4 regions of the Neobacillus sp. B24 genome follow, and region 4 is predicted to be linked to each of the others. Evidence: predicted binding sites of a transcription regulator. Region 4 holds the regulator's gene; each other region holds the start of a gene.

Region 1 (7,753 bases), 410 kb from region 4:
ATTGGATGGTTTTCTGCTGGGTTTGCGCCCATAATGAGAGCAGCATCTGTCCACTGAAGGTCATTCCAGTGGTTGGTCATTGCTCCACGACCAAATGAAGGTGCCAGACCGGCAACCGTAGAGCTGTGTCATATTCGTGCCTGGTGCTCAAGATAAACCACACCAAGCCCTCTCATTAATTTTGAAACGAGATAAGTTTCTTCGTTATCGAGTGCCGCGCCGCCAAGGCTGGCAATCTTTTCTGTTCTATTTACAGTGAAGCCGTTATCTGTTACGACAAATGACTTATCACGAGTTTCCTTTGTCCGTTTGGCAATGGTGTCCATCATCCATTCCCAATCTTTTTCTTCCCACTTATCGCTGCCTGGGGCACGGTAAAGTGGTTTGGTCAAACGTTTTTCAGAAGTGTATAACTGTCTTAATGTTGTTCCTTTGCTGCAAAGCTTGCCTTCGTTAATCGGGTTATCCGGGTCCCCTTCCGTATAAACCACTGTGTTATCTTTTGTATGGACTAGAATTCCGCAGCCCACACCGCAAAAGCAGCAAATGGTTGGTGTTACAGTTGCTTTGGCAATCTTGAATTCTTTTGATTTCGCATAGGCTTTTTTCTCATTAAAGCCCAGTTCAACAACAGCTAATGTAGCAGCGGTTGCACCGGAAAGCTTTAGAAACTGCCGGCGATTCAGGTTCAATTCAACCATTTTCAATCTCCTTCCCTTAACATGAATAGAACATCCCAATTTTTTTCTCTTTCTATCTGCTTACCCTCTCTTGGTCAATTCCCCCCTTCAAGGATTCTCTCCAGAACCGGTTCGACAGCTAAGTCGTTTTCGATTCTGCCTGCCGCGGTATAAATAGTTGCCATTTTCCCTCTTAAATAACCGACTATATCAATGTTCAAGTACCTGGCCAGCTGGACGGCCTGTTTGGTGGCAGCTGTCCGTGAGCCGATGACAGGAAAGCCAAATTTGGCTGCTTTAGAGAGCATTTCATATGAAACCCTTCCGGTTGTAAGCAGAAGTAACCGTTCGGGCTGTAACCGTTTTCTAATGGCGTGACCGATAATTTTGTCGACTGCATTATGCCGCCCAATATCCTCGCGAATGGTAATATTGCCGGATTCGTCTACAATACAGGCCCCGTGCATGCCGCCCGTTTCGAGATAAAAACGGGAATTTTGCGCAAATTCAGCCCGCTTTTTTAACAGATAGCTAAGCTGATAGGTTTTATCCGTGGATACTTTATCGAATTGTTTCACATCGGTCATTGAGAAAAATGTGACACCTCTGCCGCAGCCTGCTGTGTAGTGCTTTTTCTTCGAAAAGATCTGTTCTTCATCAAAGTCAGTGCAAAGCAATACATGGATGCTGCCCTGTTCTTCATTGATCACGATGGATTCGATATCAGATGCATCCTGAATAAATCCTTCAGAAAACAAATATCCGTAAGTCCAGTCCTCAAGGTCGAATTTTGTCAGTTGGAATACAGCCATCTCGTACCCATTTATGATTAAGGAAATCGGATATTCATCGGGACAACCTTTATGATTCATTGTTTGTTCCCTCCTCCAAAGGAATATTTGTGTTTCTATATTTTTCATTGTAAGAATGGTAGCTACCCGAGACAGCGATTTTCATCACACTGCAGAAGCATGCTCCTTTTTACGGAGGGACTTTTGGGGGATATCTACCATTTTAAAGCCAATTAAACCCTTGAATTCATGCATATTTGACAAATTTCTTTCTTTTTTGCAACAGAAATTCTACAATTTTGTGAACTCGCAAGTTAAGCAACATGGCAACGTTATTTACCAGGGTCATGTAAGCGATTGCATCCACCAGTTTGCGCTGGTGCCAACTGTTCTTTATCCTCATCGTACGCCCCCAGCCTCTCTCTGTAAGTGCCAAAAGTCACGCAAACCACCGCTTGGACCCCTTGATGTTGCAATCGTCACTTTTCTGTCAAATTAACGTTTGTTACTGTTTAATAAGTGGCAGTGTTAGATATGGTGTCAGGCACCATCCGTGGACAATTTTCCTGTTTTGTCCACGTGGGGTGGACACTTGCGGGTCCATTTTTACCGCCCTTGTTCCTGTATGAATTTGTAATGCGTGGGATATGTTATTTTTTTGTTATTGAATTATAATAAGAAGGTGAATTTAAGGCATTTAAGGGAGGTTTACATAATGACAATTAAGAAGGTAATGACGATTGCCGGTTCTGATACGAGCGGCGGTGCGGGGATCCAGGCCGATTTAAAGACATTTCAAGAGCTTGGCGTATATGGTATGACGGCCCTGACAACGATTGTAACAATGGATCCGAAAAACAATTGGTCTCATAGTGTGTTCCCGATTGACGTGGCAGTCCTTGAAAAGCAGCTTGACACTATCCTGTCCGTCGGAATTGACGCAATGAAAACCGGAATGCTCGGTACCGTGGAAATTATTGAATTAACAGCCAAAACCATCGATGCTAACAAACTTGAACGTGTTGTCATCGACCCTGTTATGGTGTGTAAGGGTGAGGATGAAGTTCTAAATCCGGAAACGGCAGATGCTTTGCGTGAGCTGCTGGTTCCGCGGGCACTCGTTGTGACTCCAAACCTATTTGAGGCTGGCCAGCTTGCCGGCATGAAAACACCAAAAACAGTTGAGGAAATGAAACAGGCAGCAGTTAAAATTGTAGATTTAGGGGCGAAAAATGTTGTCATAAAAGGCGGCAGTAAGCTTCAGGCAGAAGAAAACTCCGTTGACCTTTTCTATGATGGAAAAGAATTCAGAATCTACGAAACGCCTAAGTTTAATACCACGTATACTCATGGCGCAGGTTGTACTCATTCCTCCGCGATTACAGCAGGACTTGCCAAAGGCCAATCAGTCTATGAGGCTGTTGAGGTTGCCAAGGAATTCGTCGCAGCTGCGATCTCTCAAGGCTTCCGCTTGAATGAATTCGTCGGCCCAACCTGGCACGGCGCTTATCGCAGCAGCAAGTCTGTTACAGAGTTCTGCGACGATTGTGAAGAATAAATAGCATAGTTGATTGGAGTCGGCCCTAGTGGCTGGCTCTTTTATTTAGTTCAGGGGCGATTCGCAAATAGAACTGCTATAACCGCAAATAGAACGAGATAATTCGCAAATAAAACTAGCAACCGCGCAAATAAAAAGCGGAAATTCGCAAATAAAGTTTGCACTCCTCTTTTCCGAGCACGAATTTAGCATTTTTTTACTGATTTTAGTATGATTAAAACACTATTAATTAAAATTAATCAGTAGCTATTATTTTTTAAGAAGGGAAGGGAGTCAGGTTTGGAGTCAGTTGACATTAAAAAAGTTCAAGAACTTATCAATTCCTTTGCAAACAAAGATGTCTATATCCATCTAGAAACAACAAACGGCGCTTATGCATCCCATCATAACCAGGCATTCTTCTCAGCGGGAGCCTACATCCGCAATGCCCTCGTCAACTATGAGCTGGGAAAAATCACCGGCAACGGCCCCTTTCGCGTGGGTTTGAAAATTAACCTTGGCTGGGTCTATGCCGAAGGAATCACCCATTATGAATTCGATGAGCAAGGCAGGCTATTAATGGCCGGCCACGATTATAACGGAAAGCTTGCGGTAGCGCTGGAAATCAGCGAAACCCCGTTTGAATAGAAAGGAGCGCACATATTATGGAAAAAGAACGTCATGTGCTCGTAGTCTTTCCGCACCCAGATGACGAGGCTTTTGGTGTATCCGGAACGATTGCCACCCATGTAAAAAACGGCACACCGGTCACCTATGCCTGTCTGACTCTGGGAGAGATGGGGCGGAACATGGGTAATCCTCCGTTCACCAACCGGGAAAATCTCCCGAAAATCCGGAAAGAAGAATTAAAAGAAGCTGCACGGGCTCTCGGCATCCAAGATCTGCGCATGCTTGGCTTCCGCGATAAAACAGTTGAATTTGAGGACGAATCAAAACTGACCAACATCATCTCCGGATTGATACAGGAATTAAACCCGTCACTCATTATCACTTTTTATCCAGGCTATTCCGTGCATCCCGATCACGAGGCCACCGGTGCAGCTGTTGTCCGTGCCGTGGAGAAACTGCCAAAGGCCGCACGGCCAAAATTGCACTGCGTTGCCTTCTCTAATGACTGCGTTGAAAAGCTTGGCGAGGCTGACATCATCAACAATATCACCCCTGTCGCTGAAACAAAGCTTGCTGCGATTAAAGCACACCGGTCGCAAACAGAGACCATGTTTGTTGACATGGAGGAAAAACTCAAAAACCAGGATCCGCAAATCATGGTCTGGGTCAACAATGAACGGTTTTGGACGTACAAATTTACTGATTAATCATCATACAAAAAAGGACAGAACCACCGCCGGAAGCATTTTTCCAAAGCGAATGGGTCTGTCCTTTTACTTTTTGGCTCTGTAATTATATTTTGTTGATTTCGTATAGATTTGAGAATTCTTAGGCGGAGAATTTCCGTTTATTGTATAAACAGGGATCTAAAGTAGCCGAAATAAGCGGAGGAATTTCCTTTATCTGTTCAAAATTAACCAAAATTCAAAGATTTTCACCATATAAGCGGAAAAACTTCCTTTATTTTTAAGGAAATAAGGGTATTTCCCAATTTAAACGGAATTTCTACGCTTATTTCTCCAAACAAAATCAAATCAATATTCAGCTTATTTTTTAATAATCCCGATGCATCAACGTACAGAACTTGCACCAGTCGAGAATGATAATTTTCCTAGATCTTAATTCGATCATATCTTCCTTTTTCAACTTCGAAAACACGCGGCTGACACTTTCACGTGTTGTCCCGACAATCGTGGCAAATTCCTGAACTGTTAACGGAATTTCTATTCCCCATCTCTTGCCATCGTGATTAAACTTCCTTCCCATCCGCTCAAGTGTCCTGACAGTTTTGGCATAGACGTCCAGCAAGGCGGTATCGCGCAGCTGTGAGGTCATGTCCCGCAGTACCTCGCTCATATAGCTGATCATTTGCATTGCCAGTTCCGGGTGCTCGGCGATATCCTTTTCCAGCTCCTGTTTATCCAAAAAGAAAAGCTTCCCGTTCTCCAACATCGTTGCTGTCGCTGGATAGTATTGTGTCATGCGGGTAAACAGACAAGCCTCGGCGAAAATGTCACCTTTTTGTTTCACACAAACAATGATCTCATTGCCGTTTTCATCCTCTTTCGTCAGCTTCACCGCTCCGGAATGAACAAAGAAAACCCCTCTTGCCTCCTCATCCTCCGAGATAATCCGATCACCCTTTTTAAGCTCAAAGATGACGACCCTTTTTTCAATCACTTGCAGTGATTTCGGAGACAAATCCTTGAAGATAACAATTTTCCGAAGTAATTCCTCCTTGTTCAACTCCTGATAAACAGACAAGTTCGGCTCCTTTATACAGTTGACCCGACTCATGTTAACACCACCTTCATGTGTTTTTTCAATAATTACCACCTATTGTAAATTGTTTTCCCCGCTAATGTAGTGACATGTTTCACAATCATTCTTTTTTAAAAGAAACCTTACATTTGACCTATGTCACAAAACGTTCATTTTTCAAAAATCCTTATATGACAAGGCTTTCATCTCTCATTCACAAAACGTTCAAAATCCCACAAAACATAGTGACGTGGGTCACAATTTATTACCACTTCTGGGTTTAGGATAAGGGTGTTCAATCGACAAAAAGGAGGGGGACAAACTTGCAAAAAGCAATCATTAGCTTTGTCATAAGTCTATTGCTCGGGTTCGGGCTTGGCTATCTTGTATTTGATGTCGTAATGGGGGGCAGTGACGATGCTCCTAAAGTGGCTCAAGCAGACGATAAAGAAACTCCAGCGGCTACGGAAGAAAGCACACAGTCCAAGGAGGACACCGCTGCTACAACCGCAACACCAGCCAGCGACAATATCCTGAATAAAAAAGGATGCTTAGGCTGTCACTCTGTAGAATCTCTTGATTTGAAAGGCGGAGCAACAGGTCCAGATCTTTCAAAAGCGTTTGAAAACGTCGAAGGCAAGCACGGCAAGCCAATACAAGAATTCTTAAAAGAACCAACTTCAGCTGTAATGTCAGGTGTCATTGGCGGCAATCCGCTGACTGATGAAGAACGTACACAAGTTGTCGATATGTTAAAACAAGCATCAGAAAAATAAATTCACAAGGTGGTGTTAATGGAATGAAGAAATGGGTTCCAATTGCTTCTGGTTTATTAGCCGGATTTGTTGCAGCGACGATTTCCTTCGCGGACTTCTCGTCCAATGCGAAAACCGAAACCGCTTCCGTCAACAAAGGCGATGCTGAAAAGGTTTATGTTCCATTTGGAAAAAAGGATGACTACTATTTATTTGCATCAGGCGGCCACTCCGGTCAAATGTTTATTTACGGTGTGCCTTCGATGCGCCATATCCGTACCGTTCCGGTCTTCTCGCCGGATTCTGCAACAGGCTACGGCTTTGATGAACATTCCAAGAAATTACTGGGTGACTACACATGGGGCGACCTTCACCACCCGGCATTTTCGGAAACAAATGGCGATTATGATGGTAAATACATGTTTGCCACAGATGTCGGCAACAGCCGTGCTGCGGTTATGGATCTAGAAACTTTTACTGTTAAAGATATTATCAAAGTTCCAAACACAAGCGGCCCGCACTGTGCAGCCTTCGTAACTGAAAATACGGAGTATATGTTCCTGCCAACCCGTTTTGCTGTACCGCTTGGCCAGAAATATGAAAATCTTGATGATTACAGCACAAAATACCGCGGGGTTATGTCTGCTGTAACGTTCGACGAAAAAAATACCAAGCTTAATGTTGAATACCAGGTTGCTCTTCCGCCATGGTCCTATGACCTGTCTGATGCTGGTAAGAAAGGCTCGGCAGATTGGGCTGTTATGACAACCTATAATACAGAAGAAGCAACAACCAATCTTGAAATCAACGCGTCACAAGCGGACCGTGATTATATTGTTCTATTTAACTGGAAAGAGCTTGCCCAAATGGTCAAGGACGGAAACTATGAAGATGTTGATGGCCAAAAAATGATTTTCCCTGAAAAACAAAAGGGCGGCATCTACTTGGTTCCTGTAGCTAAATCACCGCACGGTGTTGACGTAACACCTGACGGAAAACACTTCATTGCTTCCGGTAAACTTGCCCCTGCGATGACCGTTTTCTCATTTGAAAAAGCATTTAAAGCTGTTGAAAACAAAGATTTCTCTGGCGAACGCAATGGCATCCCAGTTTTAAAATATGAATCTGTTATGGAACGTGAAGTCAATCCCGAAAACGCTCTTGGACCGCTTCATACCCAGTTCGATGATAAAGGAATGGCTTATACAACCATGTTCATCTCTTCTGAAATCGTGAAATGGGATCCGAAGACAGGTAAAACATTAGACCGCGTGCCTGTACAATATTCACCAGGTCACTCTGTTGCCGCTGAAGGCGACACTGTTGCTCCTGACGGCAAATGGCTTGTAGCTTTAAACAAAATTGCCAAAGACACTTACTTATCTGTTGGACCATCTCACCCAGAATCAATGCAGTTAATCGATCTGAGCAGCAGCAAAATGAAGGTCATTCAATCTGCTCCGGTTAACCCTGAGCCGCACTATGCTCAGATGATTAAGGCCGACAAGATTAAAACAATAGAAGTCTATGAAAAAGATGAAAATAACAAAGACGCCGTCTATAAAAAAGATGACGCCAAGATTGTCCGCAACGGCAATA
Region 2 (7,753 bases), 480 kb from region 4:
GATTTGCGAAGGTCAAGATAAGTGGGGAAAATCAGGGGGTGTGCCGGTAATATGTGAGAAATCGCCGGTAAAGTTGGGAACTCCGCCGGTAAATTATGAAAAATGACCGGTAAAATCTTGATCGACCAGATTATCGTGAAAAGTGACCAGATTCATCCAGGAAATGGCCAGAAAAACATATAAAATGACCAGATAAAATCCGAAACCGACCAGAAAACCACAAAATTAGGCCAGAATACCTCTCCATCACCCTGTATACTTTCCCCGCCTGATGAAAACGCTATGGAAAAAGGGGAAATTTTCATCATGAAATTGCTTCTTGCACTACTTTTAGCATTGCCGACCTCATTTACCCTTCTGGAATCACAGCATCGCACCCTAAATCACCCGCCCATTCCGAAATCGACAAAGGAAACGGTGGCGATTGTGATGCTCAATCAACCTCGATCACAACAGGAAATAGAACAGCTCCTCCAACCATATAAAAACATCAAACTGAGACGAATTTTTCACGAAGCGCTTAACGGTTTTTCCGTACAAGGCAGCCCGGACGATATCGCCAAGCTGGCCAAGCATACTCCTGTTACCCATGTGTCGCCGGTTACGGAGTACCGGGTGGAAACCGAGGAAAGTATCAAAATTATTGGCGGCCATGGGGCCCGCGGCATTTTTACCAAAGAGAACGAGCGGCTCACGGGCAGGGGCGTGAAGGTAGCGGTCATTGACACTGGCGTCGATTACAACCATCCCGACCTGCGCCGGAATTATGGCGGCGGTCATGACCTTGTCGACGATGACAACGACCCGATGGAGACCCTTGCGGCCGGCCGCGCGACCATCCATGGCACCCATGTTGCCGGAATCATTGCCGGTAATGGAAAAATTATGGGTGTTGCACCTGAGGCCAAGATAGTCGCTTACCGGGCGCTAGGTCCTGGCGGCGGGGGCACCACCGAGCAGGTAATTGCGGCAATTGAGCAGGCGATTAAAGACAAGGTCGACATTATGAACCTGTCACTTGGGAATAGCATCAATGGACCGGACCTGCCGATCAGCGTGGCACTGGACAATGCTGTCGATAAAGGGATTGTCGCGGTGGCGGCGTCTGGTAATTCCGGGCCGAATGTGTGGACAGTCGGTTCCCCGGGGACATCCACCAAGGCGATCTCCGTTGGCGCCTCCACACCGACGATGGAAATCCCCCATTTATTAATAGAAGGAATCCGGGATCGGTTTCGGATTCAGCCGATGGAGGGTTCGGCGGCATGGAATCTGGACAGGTCACTAGAAATCATCGATGGCGGACTTGGCCGGAAGTCGGAATTGAAAGATGTTCAGGGAAAAATTGTCCTGCTGAAACGGGGGCAAATTACCTTTCAGGAAAAAGCGGAAAATGCCCAGGAGGCAGGGGCGAAGGCAGTAGTGGTCGCCAATAATGTGAGCGGAACCTTTATTGGTAACCTCGATGCACCAGCCGACCTGCCAATCGGTTCGATTACGAAGCGTGAGGGAGAGATTTTAAGAAAAAAAGTAAAAGGAAAGAAAGTGACCGCACGTGTAACCGTGAAAGAAGAGCGGGACAAGCTGGCCGACTTTAGCTCGCGCGGGCCGGTAACCGATACGTGGGATATCAAGCCGGATTTGGTTGCGCCGGGTGTGGCCATCAACTCGACAATACCGGGCGGGTACCTGTCGCTGCAGGGGACGAGCATGGCCGCGCCGCATGTGGCCGGTGCTTGCGCTTTAATTAAGCAAGCCCATCCGGACTGGTCGCCGGAGCAAATCAAAGCAGCGCTGATGAATACTGCGAAACCGCTGATGAAGGATGAAGATGAAGCTAAAGCAGTGATTCCAAAAATTAAAGTTGGTTTGGGCAAGAAGGAGCCGACCCCTACATCCGCCCCTTATTACCGCACCTATGAACAGGGGGCGGGCCGGATACAGGTCGATGAGGCCATCAAGACAGAATCGCTGGTTACACCCGGGAGCATTCGGTTTGGGAAGTTCACGGGCAGCAGTAATTCACAGGGTACGGTTTTGCATGTTGAAAATGTCGGAAACCGTCCCCAGCACTTTTCGTTTGCGATTCCGTCCCATGTCGCCGGCCTAAAGTGGCAGATGCCGATGTCATTCACACTTGAGCCGAAGGAATCCAGGGACGTGGAGGTAAGGTTAACGGTTGACCCGGAAATTTTTAAAGGGAAAATCCATGATGGCTTTCTTAAGCTGGAGGCGGGGACTCAGACGATACATATCCCGTTTCTATATGTCCTCGAAGAGCCGGGATACCCAAGAATTATGGGGTTTGATTTTGCGGAAGGAGATAAGCCGGATACCTATCGCTATGAGGTGTATGTTCCGGGTGGAGCAGAGGAATTTGGGATCGCGCTGTTCGACCCGAATGATTATCGTTTCGTCGGCTTCCTCGATAGCAGCACGAATGTGAAAAAGGGGTTAATTAGCAAAGAATTTGCCGCCGAAGACATTCCTTATAAGGGAACCTTTCTAGCCAAAGTCTTCGCTAAGAAAGCCGGCAAAGAAGATTTCATCGAAACGATGATCTACATCGGGGGCCCTTGATAGCAGGGCTCCTTTTTGGGAAATAATGCATATCCACATATTCACATAATTAGAATTATCCACATTGGTGCCTGACACCAAACAAAAAAGTTCACAAAATAGACACAAACTGGTCAAATTTCCGCCAAATTTTCCAATAAAATAAAAGTGATGTAAGTCACACGAAATTGGTAAAAATTTCGGGAAATTGTTTGTGGATTAATTCACGTAAACGCATTGACATTGCCTGGTGCCTATTGTATGCTAACAAAGGGTGTGAATGATAGGGTTTTCATTGACATTTCTGCCATTTCACCCGCCACTAAGCCGGCTAATCTATTTCCCAATTACCACTTACCATATGCATTTCATTCTCTGACAGTGAGGATGATTTTCTATGAAAAAAGACCGCAATCCATACACGGCGATGGCCCTGATGTCTACCATTCTCGCAAGTCTTGCGGGCTGCACCTTACTCGGTGTTTTTGGAGGCAAATGGCTGGATCACCATTGGGGCACAGAACCAATTTTCTTAATAATCGGATTGTTCATTGGGCTTGCAGCAGGCATATACTCGATGTTGGTGTCAGTCCGTCATTTCTTTTCAGGAGACTAAACAGCCATGCCCGAATTACAAGCGATGTTCTCAAGACAACGAAGATGGATGTTTTTTTTATTGTCTTTTTATGTACTTGGCTGGGGGTTCACCGCTTACAAGTCAATCTTTATGGGGTTGATTTTTGGGACGAGTTTGAGCCTTTTTAATTTGTGGTTAATGGTCAGAAAAGCGGACCAATTTGGAGACAATGTGCTAAAAGGGAAAAAAGTCCGTTCACTCGGCTCTTTTTCAAGAATGGCAACAGGGGCATTAGCTGTTGTCGTCGCGATGAGGTATCCAGAACAATTTCATCTCATCAGCGTGGTTATAGGATTAATGACAGCCTATATTGTCATTATGATAGATTTTTTTATTCACTCAGTAAAGATACATAAATAGCGGGGGAAGCGAGGTGAATACTGTTGCATCATGAAAATCCGATAGTAACATTTCTGGGTCTCCAATTTAACCTGGCAAACGTGCTAATGATTACGGTTGCGTCTGTGATTGTCTTTTTACTAGCCGTTCTGTCCACAAGAAAACTGGCGATGAAGCCGACAGGCCTGCAAAACTTCATGGAATGGGTCATGGATTTTGTGAAAAATATCATCAACAGTGCAATGGATTGGAAGGATGGCGGCCGTTTCCATGTGCTTGGAATCACCATCATCATGTACATCTTTGTGGCGAATATGCTGGGACTTCCATTCTCTGTCGTCATTGACGGCAAACTATGGTGGAAATCTCCAACCGCCGATCCAGCGGTCACATTGACATTAGCAACATTAATTGTGGGCATGTCTCACTACTATGGCGTAAAGATGAAAGGAACAAAGGCTTACGGTGCGGAATTCTTCAAACCGTTCTGGTTCATGTTCCCTATTAAAATTATCGAGGAGTTTGCGAATACTCTGACTCTCGGTCTCCGTCTTTACGGTAACATTTACGCGGGTGAAATCCTGCTCAGTTTACTAGCAGGCGGTCTTGCAACCGGTGTAGGCGGAACTTTAGCCGCTATTTTACCGACGTTGGCATGGCAAGGTTTCTCTGTTTTCGTAGGCGCAATTCAAGCGTTTATCTTCACAATGTTAACGATGGTGTACTTGTCTCACAAAGTGAGCAGCGACCATTAATATAAACCCAATAAAATTTATTTATTCATACATTTAAAGGAGGAAATTTTCAAATGGGTCTTTTAGCAGCAGCAATTGCAATTGGTTTAGCGGCACTAGGTGCTGGTATTGGTAACGGTCTTATCGTATCTCGTACAGTAGAGGGTATCGCTCGTCAGCCAGAAGCTCGCGGTATGCTTCAAACAACAATGTTCATCGGGGTAGCGTTAGTTGAGGCGATTCCGATCATCGCGGTTGTTATCGCGTTCATGGTTCAAGGTCAATAATCAACATTTAGTTGATGGAAAAATGGCGAAGATCATTCGTGAGAACCTTCGCCATTCGTTTATGTCTTTATGAGGTGCGGCCGTGGCCGCAAAGTTATTTTAAAAAACGAAAATAATCGATCTGATATAGAGGAATGACTCTTGAAGGGAGTGAACCCGAGGTGTTAACAAGCAGTCTATTACTAGGTGCTGCAGCTGAACATAGTGGAATCAATACTGGTGACATCGTGTTCCAGCTTGCGATGTTTATCGTGTTAATGCTATTGCTCAAGAAGTTCGCATGGGGTCCGTTAATGGGCATCATGAAACAACGTGAAGAGCATGTTGCAGGCGAAATCACAGCGGCAGAAAACAGCCGCAAAGAAGCAGCGAAACTATTGGAAGAACAACGTAATCTTTTAAAAGAAGCGCGCAACGAAGCGCAAAGCTTGATGGAAAATGCGAGAAAGCAAGGCGATGTCCAGCGTGAAGAAATCATTGCCGCTGCCCGCACAGAAGCAGAGCGCTTGAAAGAAGGCGCGAAGCTTGAAATCGAGCAGCAGAAGGAAAAAGCCGTTGCCGCAATTCGCGAGCAGGTAGCACACCTGTCTGTTTTGATTGCCTCTAAGGTAATTGAAAAAGAACTGAGTGCAGCTGACCAAGACAAACTCATTAACGAATATATTCAAGAGGCGGGAGATATCCGATGAGCAGCTCGATGGTAGCAAAACGCTATGCGCTTGCTCTTTTCCAAATCGCCAAAGAGACTCAGCAGCTTCAAGTGTTTGAAGCGGAACTTCGCGTCGTAAAGGAAGTTATCCAATACACACCGGAGTTAAATGCTGTCTTGAAATCTTCCAAGCTTACGATTGATAAGAAAAAAGAGATTGTAACGCAGGCGTTTGCAACAGTGAATCAATATGTATTAAATACACTATTGATCTTGATTGATCGTCACCGTGAAGGTGAAATTGCGAATGTCGCAAACGAATACATTGAGCTGGCCAATCAGGAATTGGGTATCGCGGAGGCTGAAGTAACCAGCACGCGGCCGCTTTCTGACGCAGAACGAGAGGCTCTCTCTGCTGTTTTTGCTGCAAAAATTGGCAAAAGCTCACTAAAGATTGAAAATGTCGTAGATTCCGACCTGCTTGGAGGCATAAAGCTTCGCATCGGAAATCGTATATATGACGGGACCTTGCGCGGCAAGTTAGACCGTCTGGAACGTAAACTGTTAGGATAAGAATCGTAGATAGGGGTGAAACTCATGAGCATCAAAGCTGAAGAAATCAGCGCCCTGATAAAAAAGCAGATTGAAAACTATCAGGCAGAAATTCAAGTGACCGATGTTGGTACTGTTATCTCTGTCGGTGACGGTATCGCACGTATTCATGGCCTTGACAACGTCATGGCTGGAGAACTTGTTGAATTCGCAAACGGCGTTATGGGTATGGCACAAAACCTTGAAGAAAATAACGTCGGTATCATCATTCTTGGACCTTTTACTGAAATTAAAGAAGGTGACGAGGTTCGCCGTACAGGACGCATCATGGAGGTTCCAGTTGGTGAGGAACTAATTGGACGTGTTGTTAACTCATTAGGACAACCAATCGATGGCATGGGTCCAATCAATGCATCAAAAACCCGCCCTGTTGAGCAAGTGGCAACAGGCGTTATGGCTCGTAAATCGGTTCATGAGCCGCTGCAAACTGGTATTAAAGCGATTGACGCCCTTGTGCCAATCGGACGCGGCCAGCGTGAGTTAATCATCGGTGACCGTCAAACTGGTAAAACATCCGTAGCAATCGATACAATCATCAACCAAAAAGGTCAAAACATGATTTGTATCTATGTAGCGATCGGACAAAAAGAATCAACTGTACGTAACGCGGTTGAAACTCTTCGTAAAAATGGTGCGTTGGAATACTCCATCGTTGTGTCTGCATCTGCATCACAGCCTGCCCCAATGCTATTCTTGGCACCATATGCAGGGGTTGCCATGGCCGAAGAATTCATGTTCAACGGCAAGCACGTATTAATCGTATATGATGACTTAACAAAACAAGCATCTGCTTACCGTGAGCTTTCCTTGTTACTTCGCCGTCCTCCAGGCCGTGAAGCCTATCCAGGGGATGTATTCTATCTGCACAGCCGTTTACTTGAGCGGGCTGCAAAATTAAATGATTCACTTGGTGCTGGTTCGATCACAGCGTTACCATTTATCGAAACACAAGCAGGTGACGTTTCTGCTTATATCCCAACAAACGTTATCTCCATCACTGATGGACAGATTTTCTTGCAATCCGACCTATTCTTCTCCGGTGTACGTCCAGCGATCAACGCAGGTCTTTCCGTATCCCGTGTAGGTGGTTCAGCGCAAATCAAGGCGATGAAGGCAGTTGCCGGTACACTCCGTTTGGACCTTGCTTCTTACCGTGAACTTGAGGCGTTTGCCCAGTTCGGTTCTGACCTTGATAAAGCCACTCAAGCAAAGCTTGCCCGTGGTGCCCGTACCGTTGAGGTTCTGAAGCAGGATTTGAACAAGCCGCTTCCAGTTGAGAAGCAGGTTGCGATCCTTTATGCGTTAACACGTGGATTCCTTGATGATATTCCATTGCAGGACATTCGTCGTTTTGAGTCTGAATACTATAATTGGTTAGACCACAACCGCAAAGACCTGTTAGACCATATCACCAAAACGAAGAACCTTCCGTCTGACGAGGATATGGCTGAAGCAATCAATGCCTTCAAAAAGACATTTGCCGCTTCTGAATAATAGAGTCTAATTTTTAGAAAGGCTTTGGGGTGACACTTGCGCACAAGCAGCTTCACCCCGAGCCCAACATTCTTTAAATGAGGGTGGTGAGAACCAATGGCATCATTACGCGATATTAAAAATCGGATTAATTCGACGAAAAAGACGAGTCAGATTACCAAAGCGATGGAAATGACTTCAGCAGCAAAGTGGAACCGCGGTGTCCTCAATGCGAAATCGTTCGTGCCTTACATGGAAAAAATCCAGGAAGTTACGGCATCGATCGCAATCGGATCAGGCGGCGTTGTTCATCCAATGCTCACGTCCCGCCCGGTAAAAAAGACCGGCTATATCGTCATGACATCCGACCGTGGGCTGGCTGGTGCGTTCAATAGTAACGTCATCCGCAAAGTCCATCAAACAATCCAAAGTCGTCATAAATCGAATGATGAGTTCGCAATTA
Region 3 (7,753 bases), 1.9 Mb from region 4:
GTATTCGAAAACTGGAAATTATGGCTTGGAATTACTGCAGCTTTAATTCTGTTCGCTTACACTATTCCATTTATCGATATTATTCAAAATGCACCTCCAGGATCTAAAGGATTTAAGACTTGGTAAAACGAAAAGCGGAAGCGCCGTGGTCAGCCCCGACAAGCTTAAGACGTACCCCGCAGGACGGGCCTGCCCTCCGGAGGGGGACGGCTTAAGACCTCGAGCTGCTCAAAGCTAACGCTTCTCGCAAGATACTCAAGGAAGCCTATTCGGGGATGAAAACTGGCTAGGCGCTGAAGCTAGACAATAATAATATTTAAAAAAGGCTTCAATCGAATTCGATTGAAGCCTTTTTCTGTCTTGGAATATTAATGATCGTTACTGATAGTAAAATGATAGTGGAACCGATCGCTTGGATTAGTCCGAAGCTTTCCTTGTAAAGAAACACACTCAATAATGTCGCTACAACCGGTTCAACCGTTGCTATTACTGCTGCCTTGCTGGATTCAATTCTCTCAAGTCCTTTTGTATATAGTAAAAAGGCGATAACCGTCGGAAAAAGGGCCAATCCCCCGCCATATAACAAGACATCACTGGAAATTAAATCATCACCTTTTTTCCATACCCCTGACACTGGCAGCAGTGTAATCGCCGCAATTAAAAACGTGTAGAAAGTAACCGTAAATGGCGGATACTTTGCCAGTGCAAATTTGCCAAAAATACTATATAAGGCATAGCCGAATCCTGCTGCAAGACCCGTAATAATACCAACTGTAGTCAATGAGGCAGTATCAGTCTGACTAACCCCGGCAATTAAGATGCAGCCAAGTATGGTACCAATTACGGATGCGGCTTTTACCCCGGTCATTTTTTCCTTCAGAAAAATAAACGATAAAACCGCAACAAACGCAGGAGATGTATACAATAAGATAACTGCCATTGACAAGTTCATTGTTCCAACAGCGGTAAAATAGCACCAATTGAATAAAACAATGCTCAGAATGCCTGTTCCAATGAACAGCCTAATATCCTTATAACTTATGCGCAGCTGCGGCCGATATTTCACCAAGCCGATTATCCCCAATAAAACAGCGGCAATTACTACTCTTATGGTAACAATCTCCATCGATGTAAAGCCAATATCACCAAGCTTCCGGACAAAAATCGCGATAATCCCCCATAATGCTGCGCTAATGGTAATAAAAACAACTGGCAGAATTTTAATCAATTTAACCGATAGACCTTTCCAAATTTCTCATAAAGGTAATGAATTAAATACTCGGCATTCAAACCTTCACCAGTAACATCATGGAGAATTTCAAGCGGCTTTTTTAGCTTTCCATATTGGTGAATATTTTGGGTAAGCCATTCTTTGATTGGCAGCAAGTCACCAGTTTCTAACAGTTGCTCATAATTTGGCAGATCCTTCAACATCGCATGCTTAAATTGCGCCGCATACATATACCCCAAAGCATAGGATGGAAAATAGCCAAAGCTTGCTCCTGCCCAATGCACGTCCTGAAGGACACCTTGTGCATCATTTTCAGGACGGATCCCTAAATACTCTTCATACATGTCATTCCAGATTGCCGGAAGATCAGCAACCTTGATTTCATCATTAAATAGTTTCTTTTCAATTTCATAGCGAATCATAATATGCAGCGGATAGGTCAATTCATCTGCTTCTATTCGTATAAACGAAGGTTTTGATTCATTAATCGCCCGGTAAAAATCCTCTATTCCTACATTATCAAACTGGTCATCTGCATATTGTTTGAGCAGCCCGTAGTTTTGTTTCCAAAATGATAGGCTTCTTCCGACAATATTTTCGTAGAACAGGGATTGTGATTCATGAATCCCCATTGAAGTCCCATCGCAGAGAGGTGTACCAATTAGCTCTTTGGATATGTTCTGTTCGTAAAGTGCATGGCCTCCCTCATGGATGGTGCCAAAAACGGCCGTGCGGAAATCGGATTCATCATAATTTGTCGTTACCCGAACATCACCGGGATTTAAGCCAATGGCAAAGGGGTGCACGGTTTCATCCAGCCTGCCTGAATTGAAGTCATAGCCCATTTGCGCCAAAATCTTTAAACTAAATTCGCGCTGTTTTTCTTTTGAAAATGGTTTGAAAAGAAACTGTGTTTCCGGCTTATGGGCAGAACCGGATATTTGCTTAACTAATGGAACAATCTTTTCTTTTAATTGCCCAAAAACCTGGTCCAATACTTCTACTGTGACACCAGGTTCATACATATCTAACAATACATCATAGGTATTATTGACGTGATCGACTCCCCAGTACTGGATAAATTTCTTCGTATAGTCCACGAGTTTTTCGAGATAAGGCCTAAACAGGTCGAAATCAGCCTTGTTTTTAGCCTCCTCCCAAACACTCTCAGCCTTTGATTGCAGAACAACAAATTCTTTATATTCCTCAGCCGGAATTTTTTTATTCCGCTCATATTCCTTTCTGCATTCTTCAAGTGTCTTTTTCGAGATTTCAGATAAATCGAGTTTTGATAAATTGGCTATGTAAGCGGCCATTTCTTCTGAAGTTGACATTTTAAACACTTCCGAGGACAACATTCCGATTACTTCCGACCGCTGGTCTATTCCCGCCTTAGGGGCGCCTGTCCGCATATCCCAATAAATTAACCCGAGCGCCTCATGATAGGCCCTCATCTTTCTCACATACTCTAAAAATTCCTTTTCCAATTGTGTTGCGTTCATGGAATTCCCCCCTTTTTGTACGTTTAAAGTTTATCATATTTTTCTGACAAAAGATTATAAAAAAAACAACAGAAGCTTATGTTCTGTTGTAAAATATTCTTATAAGAAAAAGAGGGTGAAAAATAAATAGTAAAACGTTAAGAGAGAGTTTGAGAAAAATTTGGTTTAGAATCCGAACTCGATTACTTATTATATCTTGCTAATCGCTACTTTCCATGTTTCCGGGCCTTCCTCCAGATACTCCCAAGAGAACTGCTCTGGTCTTTCCATCATGAATTGGTAAAGCAGCGGTCTTGGATCATGATCATTCACAATCTGCATAAATTCCCCAGATGCCAATCCATCAAAGGCATTAAAGATTGTCGGATGCTTCTCCCGTGGTGGATAATCAGGAACATGAATCACTTTTACGTAGGTTTGCACTATTATCACTCCTTTTACTTTAGTTGCTAACTTCTCTACCATTATAAAGAAACTTCTTCCAATACCAAGTGCGTCCTATCACATGCAGGGCATGATTTTGTTCATAGTTTACTATTAAGGGGGAATTAAATTGAAGGAATTGGTCGGACTATGTACATGTTGCAATAAGGAAATCTACTGCCTTGACGGATTCTTTAATGGGGTTGTAACAGAAGAAAAACAGATTTATTGTTTCGATTGTTACGAAGAATCGTCCAGTAAGGAAAAAAATCCGCAAAGCTAAGCCATGCGGATTTTTCCATTTAAGCGCTAATCTTCATCTATCGACAAGTCCTTAATAGGCAGCGGTACTTCTTCCCCATGTGTCGGTTTACGTAAATTGAAAAATGCTTTAATACAGAATAGCACTAATATTACCACACCAATTAGGAAGATCGTGTCAGGCACCGCACGCCATGTTAGAATACTTTGAACTAAATCCTGCTTTAGGAACGATGCATCGCGGCTTGCAGCATATCCGTTATAGAAAGCTTCTTTGATTTGCATGAAGCCGACAGGAAGCAATGATAAGAAAACCATTCCGGCAAGTCCAACGTTTAATAATATGCAGCTGATTTTGATCCATTTATCGTTCCATGCTTCCGGCTTCACGATATTTCGCAATGTGTATAAAAGTACGGCAACGGCAAACATCCCGTACACACCCATCATCGAGCCGTGACCATGTGTTGGGGTCAAGAATTGTCCGTGTTCAAAATAGGAAACTGCAGGCAGGTTAATTAAGAATCCAAGTACTCCGGCACCGACCAAGTTCCAAATCGCCACTGATATCAAGAACCAAAAAGTACCTTTGTATGGGAAGTCAACACCGCCATCACGCATCATTTTATACTGCTCATATGCCTCAAGAATTAATAATGTTAACGGAATAACCTCTAATGCTGAAAAGACTGCCCCTAGTCCAAGCCAGACTTCGGCAGAACCGTTATAGTAATAATGGTGGCCAATCCCAATAACTCCACTGCCTAGTAGGAGAATTAATTGGAAATATAATTGCCTTAAAGTTGATTTTTTCGTTACCAAGCCTAATTGGACCATAAGGAAACCAATTACGACTACTGCAAATACTTCAAAAATACCTTCTACCCAAAGATGGATAATCCACCAACGCCAGTAATCGGCGAATGTAAAGCTCGTGCCTGGGTTGATAAATAATGCAAAGACATAAAATGCAGGAACGGCAATGGCTGAGTAGAATAATAAGTGAATAAGTCCGCCTTTATCAGACTCGCGCTTCAATCCTGATTTAATTCCGCGGAAAACGATGAACAGCCAAATAAACATCCCAGCAATCAAGACGATTTGCCAAACCCTGCCAAGCTCAATATATTCCCAGCCAGAATGCCCAAACAAGAACCAGCTATTGCCCAATTTCCCATTAGCACCAAGCCATTCCCCAACCATACTTCCGCCTACAAGGACGACAAGCGCCCAAAATAAAATATCTACTAATAATCCTTGTTTTTTCGGCTCATAGCCGCCAACTAATGGTGCCACATAAATCCCCATTCCAAGCCAAGCGGTGGCAATCCAGAAGATAGCTAGCTGAAGATGATAACCTTTCGTAATGTTGAATGGAAGAATATCATGAATCCACTTAATTCCAAAGAAGCTGTCTGGCTCTATATAATAGTGGGCCAGTAACGCTCCAAACATACACTGAACAAAAAACAAGATCGAGACGACTGTAAAATATTTTCCTGATTTGATTTGTGAATTTGTTACTGGCATTTTCCGTAAGTCAATCCGTGGAAAGTTTCCTTGTTTATACGCTTCCTGCATACTAAATTGATAGCGGTAGAATAAGTATAATATCACGCCAATCATTAAGATCAGGATCGTTATACTTGCCCCACTCCACCAAACTGCTGAGAAAGACATCTGGTTACCAGCATCCTCATAATATGGCCAGTTGTTGGTGTAGGTAATCTTATCCCCTTGACGAACAGTACTTGACAGCCAAGCAGTCCAGAAAAAGAAATCAGAGATTTGTTTAAGTTGATCGCCTTTGTCCACATAGGCACGGTCTGTTGCCGGCATATCTGAATCCTTAATTAAGTTAGCCTTCAAGCCCCAGCCATCGCCTTTTGTAAAAATACCTTTATAATAAGCTCTGACTTGTTTAAGACCGTAGGCTTGTGCATCAGTCAAGACTAACGTATCCTGACTTGCATCGTAACGGTTTTTTCTCATTTCTTTCATAACATTATTTTTAATGATAGACTTTTCGTCTTCCTTTAAAGATGAAAAATCTTTTTGAAATTGTTTTTTCGCTTTAAAGTCTTGCATTCCTTCTGTATATATTTTTAAAGATTCTGCTGTATAGTCCGGTCCCATATATGAACCATGTCCCAGAACTGTACCATAATCCATCAAGCCGTACTTTTGCCATACTGCCTGACCGCCCATAATAGATTTTTTAGTTAATAATACTTCGCCGTTTGAATTGGTCACTTTCAATGGTCTAGGTGCCTGTTCCTTAAAGATCCAGTACCCGCCGCCAAGCAGTACGGTGAAGCTAAGTAAAATCGTAATAATTAAAATGGATTTTAAAAGTGCGTTCCTGTTTGCTTTTATCACACTTTTTGTATCGGTACCCCGTTGTATTTCCATGAGTTTATCTCCTTTCAAAATTCAATCCGAGCTGTATTGTAACGCTAGAAATATCACGGGCTAGTGACTTTTATCACTTAAGCTAGAAAAATGTTAATTTTTTTTGTCGAATTTTTCACAGGTTTGTTACACTGAGAATTATTTTCACTATATTAATCATAACTATGACGCGCATCACATTTTTGCTAGGATTCCACTGTTACAATGTAACTAAATAAAACAGAAGGAAGAGGCGAAACCTAGTGGAACCGAAAATCATTGAATTAGATGTTCGCGAGGATTTAAAGAATAAAATCGAACCGTTTCAAAAAATAATGGAGGCGATTAAAGAATTAAAGAAGAATGATATCTTCATACTTCATGCCCCGTTTAAGCCGACCCCATTATTTACTGTATTAAAAGCAAAAGGCTTTACCCACGAAGCAGAAGAATTAGAGAAAAAACATTGGAAAGTTGTTTTTACGAAGCAAAGCTAAATGATTTAGGAGGGTGACCTTTCATGATATTGGATAATCGCGGGCTAGAGCCGCCACAGCCGATGATGAGAACTTTGGCCGCTTTGGAAAAATTGCCGGATGGCGAGGTTTTAACGATTATTAATGATAGAAGACCGATGTTTTTATACGAGCAGCTTGAAGAGCTTGGCTATAAACAACGGACTGAACCACAAGATGACGGAAGTTTTAAAATTGAAATCTTCCGATAAGCAGGTGAATGAATATGGTACCGCAAAACCTGGGAAGTGAGACAAATATAAAGCTCCCCTTTTCGTTTATTCTATATAGTTTAATTGCCCTGATTCTTTCTCAGGTGGTTATTTTAGTAAATGGTCAAATGATGGCGGACGGCAGCTTCCGCATCCCGCCACTTTGGTCGGCTGCCCACTTGTTAATTTTAGGCTGGGCCTTAATGGTGGCAATGGGTGCCATGTACCAGCTAGTGCCTGTTGCGTTCTTGACGAAGATTTGGAATGAAAAGTTTGGGTTCATCCAATTTTTCATTACCGCCGTTGGAATTACTGTGTTTTCAAGCATGCTTTATTGGGCACCTCAATATGCGATGATTCCCGGAGTCATCATGCTTATCGGGATTCTTATGTTTTTGTTCCAAATGCTGATGACGTTAAAAGTCCAAGAGAGTCCCAATATCCTTACCGCTTTTGTCGGAACGGCTTTGGTTAGTTTATTACTGACCATATTCTTAGGAATTACCTTGCTCATCAGTATGAAGACCGGTACAGGTTCAGCATACTATCAATCGTTTTTTAAGAGTCATTTATTAATGGGATTAACAGGCTGGTTTACCCTGCTAATCTTTGGCTTTTCCTATAAAATGGTTCCTATGTTTTCACTGGCGCACGGGTTCACAATGACGCAAGCCCGGTATGTTTACACTATATATGTTTCTGGTCTAGTAGTAACCCTTATTTCCTTTTTTACCGAACAAAGCATCCTGTTAAAATTAGGTTTCTTTTTACTTTTGGCAGGTTTTACAATTTTTAGCTGGCATATTAGCATCATTATCAAAAAAAGATTAAAGAAAAAGCTGGATAAGCCGTTTTCGTTCGCCTTGTCAGCAATCGGGTTTGGCAATCTAATCCATCTTGCGGCCTTTATCCTTCTATGGACCAATTATTTTACAACTGCGATAGGACCGCTGATTTATGCTTATATTCTCCTTTGGATTGTCCTAAGTATCGCCGGGTATTTATATAAAATTGTTCCTTTCTTATGGTGGACCTATAAATACAGCAATGAAATCGGTAAAACGAAAGTTCCGTCGTTAAAAGACATGATGAATGAAAAAATCATCGTACCGAGTCTTTCCCTGTTAATCGTGGCAGTCCTTATTGTCTTTTGTGCACTAATGTTCAAACAAACACTGCTCTTTAATACCGGCCAGTTCATTGTTTCTGTTGTGTTTA
Region 4 (7,753 bases):
ATACAAGTAGGGGGTGAACAGTTTTGATTTCGGGATCAAGTCCCACGTTTGAGCCGTTCTACCCCGACTACCGCTATAATAAGACTAATAAGAAAAAGGTCAACCAGAAAAATCTGGCTAACCTTATATTACGAACGTTTGAGTGAAAAGTCCAAGATACTAAATAAACGTTTGTATAGTATAGCCTAATACTAATCAAAACCAGCTAATAGTTTGTCAACATTTTTCAGTAAAAAGTTAAAAATACACGTGTTATACTAAAAATAAGCATGCCAAATAACCTTCCCTCACTACTATACTGGAAGGTTTTGTTTTATTTAGTTATATATAGGATTTAATCCATATCATGGAAATTTGTTTTGCTTTTTAGTAAGGCATAAATCCAATGTAATAACTTATTAACACAGGCAATGACAGCTACTCTATAAGGTTTTCCTTCGTCTCGCTTTTTGTCATAAAAAGCTCTTAACCTTTTGTTACGTGGGATGATTTCTTCTGTTGTTTTCTTCCTACGAGAATCACGTATCCCACTTTGAACTGCCAGATATAAAGCATGTCTGAGCCTGATAGAACCTCGTTTAGTGATACGGTTTTTCGAGGCGGTAAATTTACCTGAGGAATAAACACTTGGATCGACTCCTGCGAATGCTATCAGCTTTTTTGCGTGATTAAACCGATCTATCTCTCCAATTTCGGAAATAATCGTGGCGGCGATTTTTTCTCCGATCCCAGGGATAGACTGGATAATCTTATATTCTTCAAATTCTTTAGCTAGGGCATCTATTTCTGCTTGTAACTTCGATAGATGCTCTTGGTATTGAAGAATTATATTTGCCAGTATTTCGATATTGATAATATGACTCTGATATAAGTTTTTTTGAAACGGGTTACGAAGGGCCGCATTTCTTAATGCTTGGGCCTTTTCTTTTGCCCATTTTTTCGAGCGACTATGGCACAGTGAGGTAATCTTAGCTGCTATTTCACACTCGCTTGCACTTAACACCGCTTCAGAAGTTGGAAAAGCTAGAAGAGTAAGCAATGAAACCTTTGAAAATAAACTCCCGAATACACCTTTAAACTCAGGAAAAACCTGATCCAAAATAGCGTGAAATTGTAACTTTGTTTGAGCTGCTACTTCAGCTAAAGACTCTTGTTGCCTTGTAAGATTTCGAAGGTTTAAAAGTTGTATTCCACGCTTTTTGTGGGGCTCTAATTCCTCTTTATAATACAATTCACATAAATGGTAAGCATCAATCGCATCCGTTTTTACCTTTCTAAGACTTGTACTTTTAGCTCTATGAGAAATAAGTGGGTTCACAATAATATAGACATAGTTCTGTTCCTCCAAAAAATGAACAACAGGAGTATGATAATGACCTGTCGATTCCAACACAACCGAAGGTTGATGACCACCTGTTATTTTTTCAAGTTCTTTAAGGAATCTCAATAACTTCCCCAGGCCATCAAGATTATGTTTAAAACTAAATCCCTTACGATACGGTTTCCCCTTATCTAAAAAGCCCTGAACTTGGCTTTCCCCATTTGCTACATCCAGACCTACGACTGGATTCATGACTTAATCTCCCCCTCCAAAATATAGTATTAGTCGGTAACCCCTAAAGCTCCTTGTAATGTCATAGGTTCGCTTGTTAAACGGGATCTGCGTCCCAACCAGCCCGAAACATGTTCATACAAGTAGGGGGTGAACAGTTTTGATTTCGGGATCAAGTCCCACGTTTGAGCCGTTCTACCCCGACTACCGCTATAATAAGACTAATAAGAAAAAGGTCAACCAGAAAAATCTGGCTAACCTTATATTACGAACGTTTGATTGGATGGGCTCTAAGCATTGACATATCTATATTGCTAAAAAAGAGTTCTGCTTAGAAAAAAATATCCAAACGATTAATTAGTAAAGCCTATTCTTAATTGGACGTTTGATTAATAAGTTTTGTGGATAGTTTTTATGAAGGAATGAGCAACTTTTTGAAATAATGTGGATAATCCGGTTTTTATGTTGATAATGTGGATAAATCAACCTTTTTCTGTGGATAATGTGGAAAAGCTTGAAAAACTCTTGAAGTAATGCCATTTTAATTGTGTATAACCTTGTGGAAAACGTAGGTCTTTGGACCCGTCTGCAAAACAAGTAGCGTTTGAAAATATCGCAATTGTAGATATGTAGATATCCCTCAAAAATTTGTAGATAAAATCGCCAGCATCTATATTTCAACCCCCAAAAAACAAAAAACCGGGCTCAATCAGGCCCGGCAATCTCTATTATTCAGCTAATTGGGCCCATGCCTCCATTAATTCATCGAGTTCGGCCTTTGCTTTTTCATTTTTCAGATTAATCTCCAGCACTTTCTCATGATCCTGAAATACTTCAGGGTCACATAATTGCTGCTCATAGTCTTCGATTTGCTCTTCAAGCTGTGTAATCCGCAGTTCAATCTCTTCTAATTTACGCTTTCGCTGACGTTCCAGTTTTTTTGATTCTTTATCCTGTTGATAACTTGATTTATCCACAGGCTCAAGTGAAGCTGTTTTCTTCTGGGAGGCGGCAAGCTCCAATGCAGCCAGTTCTTCCTGCTCGAGCTTTTTCTCAACGTAATAATCGTAGTCGCCAAGGAATTCTGTGCTGCCCTCCGGACTTAACTCCAATACCTTCGTGGCAATTCGGTTAATAAAATACCGGTCATGGGAGACGAACAAAAGCGTTCCTGGATAATCAATTAATGCATTTTCCAAAACTTCCTTGCTATCTAAGTCAAGGTGGTTGGTTGGCTCATCTAAAATTAGCACATTTGCTTTTTCAAGCATCAACTTTGCAAGAGCGAGGCGCGCTTTTTCGCCGCCGCTTAATGAAGAAACATTCTTCAAAACATCATCACCGGTAAATAGGAAATTCCCAAGCACCGTACGAATTTCTTTTTCCGGTTTGAGCGGGTATTCATCCCACAGCTCGTTCAACACCCGTTTATTCGAGGTCAAATTGGCCTGTTCCTGATCGTAATAACCGATGGATAAATTGGTTCCGTAGAAAATCGTTCCGGCCAGCGCCGGCAGCTTTTTGATAATGGTTTTTAACAGGGTGGATTTGCCAATGCCGTTCGGTCCAACAAGGGCAATGCTGTCGCCCCTAAAGACACGAAAAGAAATGCCTTCAGACACCTTTTCGCCTTCATAACCGACGGCAAGCGAATCAACTGTTAACACATCATTGCCGCTTTGCCGCTCTATTTCAAACGAGAAAGAGGCTGATTTTTCATCGCCTAGCGGCCTGTCCATTATGTCCATTTTTTCAAGCTTCTTCCGCCGGCTTTGCGCCCGCTTCGTTGTTGTGGCGCGCGCTATGTTTCTCTGAATGAAATCCTTTAATGCAGCAACCTCTTCCTGCTGCTTTTCGTAAAGCTTCATATCACGTTCATAATTGGCGGCCTTTTGATCAAGATAAGAGCTATAGTTACCAGGAAAACGTTGTATTTGTTTGCGTGAAACTTCATAAACCTGGGTAACTACTTTATCCAAAAAATAACGGTCGTGGGATACGATCAAAATTGCGCCGTCATAGCCCTGCAAATATTGTTCCAGCCAGGATAATGTTTCAATATCAAGATGGTTGGTAGGCTCGTCCAATATTAAAATATCAGGCTTAGTTAACAGGAGCTTGCCTAATGCCAAACGAGTTTTTTGCCCGCCGCTTAGGCTGGAAATCATTAATGAATGGTCAGAGAAATTTAAACCGTGCAGAACGGAACGAATATCAGCTTCATATTGATAGCCGCCCTGTTCTTTAAATTTCACTTGAAGCTGGTCATATTCTTTTAATACTCTATCGTACCTTACTGAATCCTCAAAGATATTAGGGTCGGCCATTTGTGCCTCAAGTCTGCGCAGCGATTTCTCCATATCCAGCAGACCTTCGAAGACAGTCAGCATTTCACCCCAAATCGAAAGATTGGACTCAAGACCGGTATTCTGAGCCAAATACCCAATGGTAACATCCTTTGGTTTGATGATTTCCCCGCCATCATGTCCCAGTTCACCGGCAATTATTTTTAAAAGCGTTGATTTGCCTGCTCCGTTCCGTCCGACGAGGGCTACCCGGTCCCTAGTTTGTAATTCCAGCTTTATATTGGATAAAATAAGGTCAGCACCATAATATTTTTGTAATTGATTAACCTGTAATAAAATCATCTTTTGTCACCTCTATTGCTATAATTAGTGTACCGTATTCCTTGATAGTCGGCAATAAAGCGGGGCTAGCATAAATTTGTAAATAAAAGTTCAAAGTTTCACACACATTTATGTGAAAATATTGTATCATTTTGAAGGGAGGCAATAATTTTATGGCTGAATTTACTCATTTTAATGAAGAGGGCAGAGCTAAAATGGTCGATGTCAGTGACAAGCCGGAAACGGCACGCACCGCTATTGCCCGTTCTAGCATAACTGTTAGTAATGAGATTTATGAAAAAGTAACGAATCACGAAATGAAAAAAGGCGATGTATTAGCGGTGGCTCAAGTAGCAGCGGTGATGGCTGCAAAAAAGACTTGGGATCTTATTCCGATGTGCCATCCGATTCCGCTGACTGGCGTGAATGTCATTTTCTCTTGGGAAAAGACCGAGCGGCAACAGTATACATTACATATAGAGGCATCGGTTAAAACGAAGGGCAGCACAGGTGTTGAAATGGAAGCGCTGACAGCGGCGTCGGTTTGCGCTTTAACTGTGTACGATATGTGCAAGGCCGTGGATAAAGGTATGGTTATTGGACCGACTTTCCTAGTTGAAAAAACAGGCGGCAAAAATGGTGATTTTAAACGAAATATATAGCGGGGGGGTAGGAGTATGGCTAACGAAACAACGAAAATACCGCAGGCCACGGCAAAACGGCTGCCTTTGTATTATCGATTTTTGAAGAACTTGCATTCTTCCGGGAAGCAGCGTGTGTCCTCAGCGGAGTTAAGTGAAGCGGTAAAGGTCGATTCAGCAACAATCCGCCGTGATTTTTCCTACTTTGGTGCGCTTGGGAAAAAGGGCTACGGATACAATGTGAATTACCTGTTAAGCTTTTTTAGTAAAACGCTAGATCAGGACGAATTGACTAAGGTGGCGTTGATTGGGGTCGGTAATCTCGGCACTGCCTTTTTACACTATAATTTTTTGAAAAATAATAATACCAAAATTGAGTGTGCGTTTGATGTGGATCCGGGGAAAATCGGCACGTCCATCGGTGATGTTCCGATTTATGATATGGCTGATTTGGAGCAGCGTTTACTTGAAGAAAATATTCCAGTAGTTATCCTTACGGTTCCAGCTCCTGTTGCCCAGCAAATTACTGACCAGATTGTCAAATCCAATGTAAAAGGGATATTAAATTTTACGCCGGCACGGTTAAACGTTCCACCAGGTATCCGTGTTCATCATATTGACTTGGCGGTTGAACTGCAATCACTCGTTTACTTTTTAAAGCATTATCCAAATGATGAAGAGATAGAAGAATAACTGTTTTAAGGGTTTTTCACAAAATAGGTGAAAAGCCCTTTTTGTTTTATTTTACTATACAAAATGATGAAAACGGGATAATATAGTATATAAATCCAATATGAAAGGTTGGAATTAAAGTGGGAGTAGAAAATTCAGTTCGTTCAATCCCTCGACCGCTTGTCAAAGCAAATCAGTTGACGATTGTAGTAAGTGTGATTCTAACATGGGTATCAGGTCAGGAATGGATCTTATTAATCCCATTGTTGGCTGGACTTTCAGGACTATTATTCGGATACAATCCGGTTATGCAAGTTGCAAAATTATTTTTAAGAAAAGACCCTAAGGAATATATTCCCGAAGATTGGGAGCAGCAGCAATTTAATCAAAAAATTGCTGTATCCTGCCTTACCTTCGGATTTGCCGGCTTTTTATTGGGCTGGAATGCAATCGGGTATATATTTACGATTATGGTAGCAGCAGCGGCAACTGTTGCGATTCTTGGTTTTTGTATCGGTTGTTTTATTCATTACCAGTGGACCCAATATCGCTTTCGCAGGGCACATCGATAATTGTCTATAGATAGGTCTGACTTTGTCAGACCTTTTTTGTTGCCTGCTTCTATTTGACGTTTCCATATCCTTACATTTACAATTAATTTGAAAATTACGAATAATTGTTGTGGAGGGTGACCATTCTATGAAACTCGTTTCCCAAGAATCTGAAACAAGAGGAGAAAACTCTTACAGCTTTGATGAATTTCTCGAAAAGCGTGACAATCTTGATTGGTATCGTGATGAACCTTTTTTGCAAAAGGCCGCAGAAAAATTTCTCGGCGGCAGGTTTAAGGAAATTCACGAAAAGCTCCTGGCATTTTCTCCTACTGCTTCTTCTAAATGGAACAGGTTAGCTGAGCGGATCGCACGCCCTGAGGTGCGTCCGTACATGCTCCATTATGATGCGTTTAATCATCGTATTGACCGAATTGTCCGGCCGCAGGAAGTTCACCAATTGGAATCCGAAATCTTTGGAGAAGGGCTTTTTTCTAGCAAAATGCCCGCTTGGGAAAGCTTTTTGAAAAGAATGTTGATCCATCAATTGGGTGAAGCTGGTGTAACCTGTCCGTTAACGTGTACACATGGATTGGTGGCGCTTTTGGATCAGTTCCGGGACGAAGCCTGCCCTGAACTGTATGATGTTTTAATGCATACAAAAGAGGGGGTGAACGGAGAATTTGCGATTGGCGCCCAGTTTATGACCGAGATTCAGGGTGGTTCTGATTTGCCTGCCAATGTCCTGGAAGCAGTTCCGGATGGAAAGTACTATCGATTATACGGCAATAAATTCTTCTGCTCGGCGGCGCATGCCGATTATTCGGTTGTCACTGCGAAAATCTCAGGTACTGATAAGGTGTCCACGTTTGTTGTACCATCCTGGCTGCCAGGAGATAAAGAGAAGGAAAAACGAAACAGCTACGATATTAACCGAATCAAATGGAAAATGGGGACTTCGGAGCTGCCGACTGCGGAAATTCAATATAAAGGAGCACTTGCCTATCCGATCGGACCGAAGGATAGGGGCATTGCCGTTGCTGTCGGCATCGTGTTAACACTATCTCGATTGGAAATCGGCATTGCCTGTGCAGGGTTCATGCTCCGCGCTTCAAGGGAAGCGAATCTATATGGAGATTTCCGGACAGTGTTTCGAAAAAAGGTAAAGGACTACCCGCTTTCTGCGAGCAAATTGAAGCGTATCGAAAATGCGGCACAGCGGACGACGGCCGGAGCGTTTAAAATTTATGACCTGTTCTTGATATTGGAAAAGCCGCTTAATCCGGGCATTAAGGCGGACCAGCCGCTGGAAATCAGGAAAAAGTTATTTAATTTGCGGGAGCTTGTCCTGCTGCAAAAAATATGTGCCACGAATGAGGGGGCAGAAGTGCTGCGTGACGCCATTTCTGTATTTGCCGGTCATGGTGTGATGGAGGAGTTCTCCTCGCTGCCGCGGATTTTTCGTGATGTAGTCGTGAACGAACAATGGGAAGGACCGCGTAATTTGCTGCTGACGCAAATCTACCGCGATTTGGGCCGGGTGGCTGACTGGTATCCACCTGGGGAATTTGTGGCGAGTGTACTTGAAGGTGCCGAGTCTAGTACGGTGCAGCAGTTATCTTCTCGTTTAGAGGATTTACTGCAAAGACCAGTTTTGGGGGAAGTCAGCGACGAGTCGCTTCAGGCAGCAGCTGAGTGGGATGCGTTTTG

Evidence for each region. The regulator Rex, encoded in region 4, represses fermentation and respiration genes when NADH is low (regulators of the CRP and FNR family bind a similar motif). The targets are predictions, from matches to a motif close to TTGTGAAATATTTCACAA.
Region 1: a site for Rex is predicted at 5,503-5,520, ahead of ACZ43M_RS26055 (cytochrome C). Genes of this name have one in related genera too.
Region 2: a site for Rex is predicted at 2,772-2,789, ahead of ACZ43M_RS25700 (AtpZ/AtpI family protein). Genes of this name have one in related genera too.
Region 3: a site for Rex is predicted at 5,933-5,950, ahead of ACZ43M_RS18725 (nitric-oxide reductase large subunit). Genes of this name have one in related genera too.

Annotation. Positions count from the first base shown of each region.
Region 1 is NZ_AP035777.1:5,289,624-5,297,376, forward strand. It holds partial or broken gene fdnG (formate dehydrogenase-N subunit alpha) at 1-116, opposite strand, end outside; gene ACZ43M_RS26025 (twin-arginine translocation signal domain-containing protein) at 129-701, opposite strand; gene fdhD (formate dehydrogenase accessory sulfurtransferase FdhD) at 776-1,552, opposite strand; gene pdxK (pyridoxine/pyridoxal/pyridoxamine kinase) at 2,187-3,029, shown strand; gene ACZ43M_RS26040 (YojF family protein) at 3,309-3,656, shown strand; gene bshB2 (bacillithiol biosynthesis deacetylase BshB2) at 3,674-4,345, shown strand; gene ACZ43M_RS26050 (Crp/Fnr family transcriptional regulator) at 4,692-5,435, opposite strand; gene ACZ43M_RS26055 (cytochrome C) at 5,723-6,175, shown strand; gene nosZ (Sec-dependent nitrous-oxide reductase) at 6,199-7,753, shown strand, end outside.
Region 2 is NZ_AP035777.1:5,215,774-5,223,526, reverse strand. It holds gene ACZ43M_RS25705 (S8 family serine peptidase) at 307-2,580, shown strand; gene ACZ43M_RS25700 (AtpZ/AtpI family protein) at 2,957-3,175, shown strand; gene ACZ43M_RS25695 (ATP synthase subunit I) at 3,182-3,556, shown strand; gene atpB (F0F1 ATP synthase subunit A) at 3,580-4,290, shown strand; gene atpE (F0F1 ATP synthase subunit C) at 4,344-4,556, shown strand; gene ACZ43M_RS25680 (F0F1 ATP synthase subunit B) at 4,718-5,245, shown strand; gene ACZ43M_RS25675 (F0F1 ATP synthase subunit delta) at 5,242-5,778, shown strand; gene atpA (F0F1 ATP synthase subunit alpha) at 5,803-7,311, shown strand; gene atpG (ATP synthase F1 subunit gamma) at 7,408-7,753, shown strand, end outside.
Region 3 is NZ_AP035777.1:3,796,431-3,804,183, forward strand. It holds gene ACZ43M_RS18700 (b(o/a)3-type cytochrome-c oxidase subunit 1) at 1-126, shown strand, start outside; gene ACZ43M_RS18705 (DMT family transporter) at 329-1,228, opposite strand; gene ACZ43M_RS18710 (carboxypeptidase M32) at 1,225-2,733, opposite strand; gene ACZ43M_RS18715 (DUF2249 domain-containing protein) at 2,923-3,156, opposite strand; gene ACZ43M_RS18720 (hypothetical protein) at 3,287-3,439, shown strand; gene ACZ43M_RS18725 (nitric-oxide reductase large subunit) at 3,466-5,829, opposite strand; gene ACZ43M_RS18730 (DUF2249 domain-containing protein) at 6,072-6,305, shown strand; gene ACZ43M_RS18735 (DUF2249 domain-containing protein) at 6,329-6,535, shown strand; gene ACZ43M_RS18740 (hypothetical protein) at 6,550-7,753, shown strand, end outside.
Region 4 is NZ_AP035777.1:290,066-297,818, forward strand. It holds gene ACZ43M_RS01580 (IS110 family RNA-guided transposase) at 335-1,573, opposite strand; gene ACZ43M_RS01585 (ABC-F family ATP-binding cassette domain-containing protein) at 2,281-4,200, opposite strand; gene moaC (cyclic pyranopterin monophosphate synthase MoaC) at 4,353-4,841, shown strand; gene ACZ43M_RS01595 (redox-sensing transcriptional repressor Rex) at 4,857-5,513, shown strand; gene ACZ43M_RS01600 (DUF4395 domain-containing protein) at 5,633-6,064, shown strand; gene ACZ43M_RS01605 (acyl-CoA dehydrogenase family protein) at 6,192-7,753, shown strand, end outside.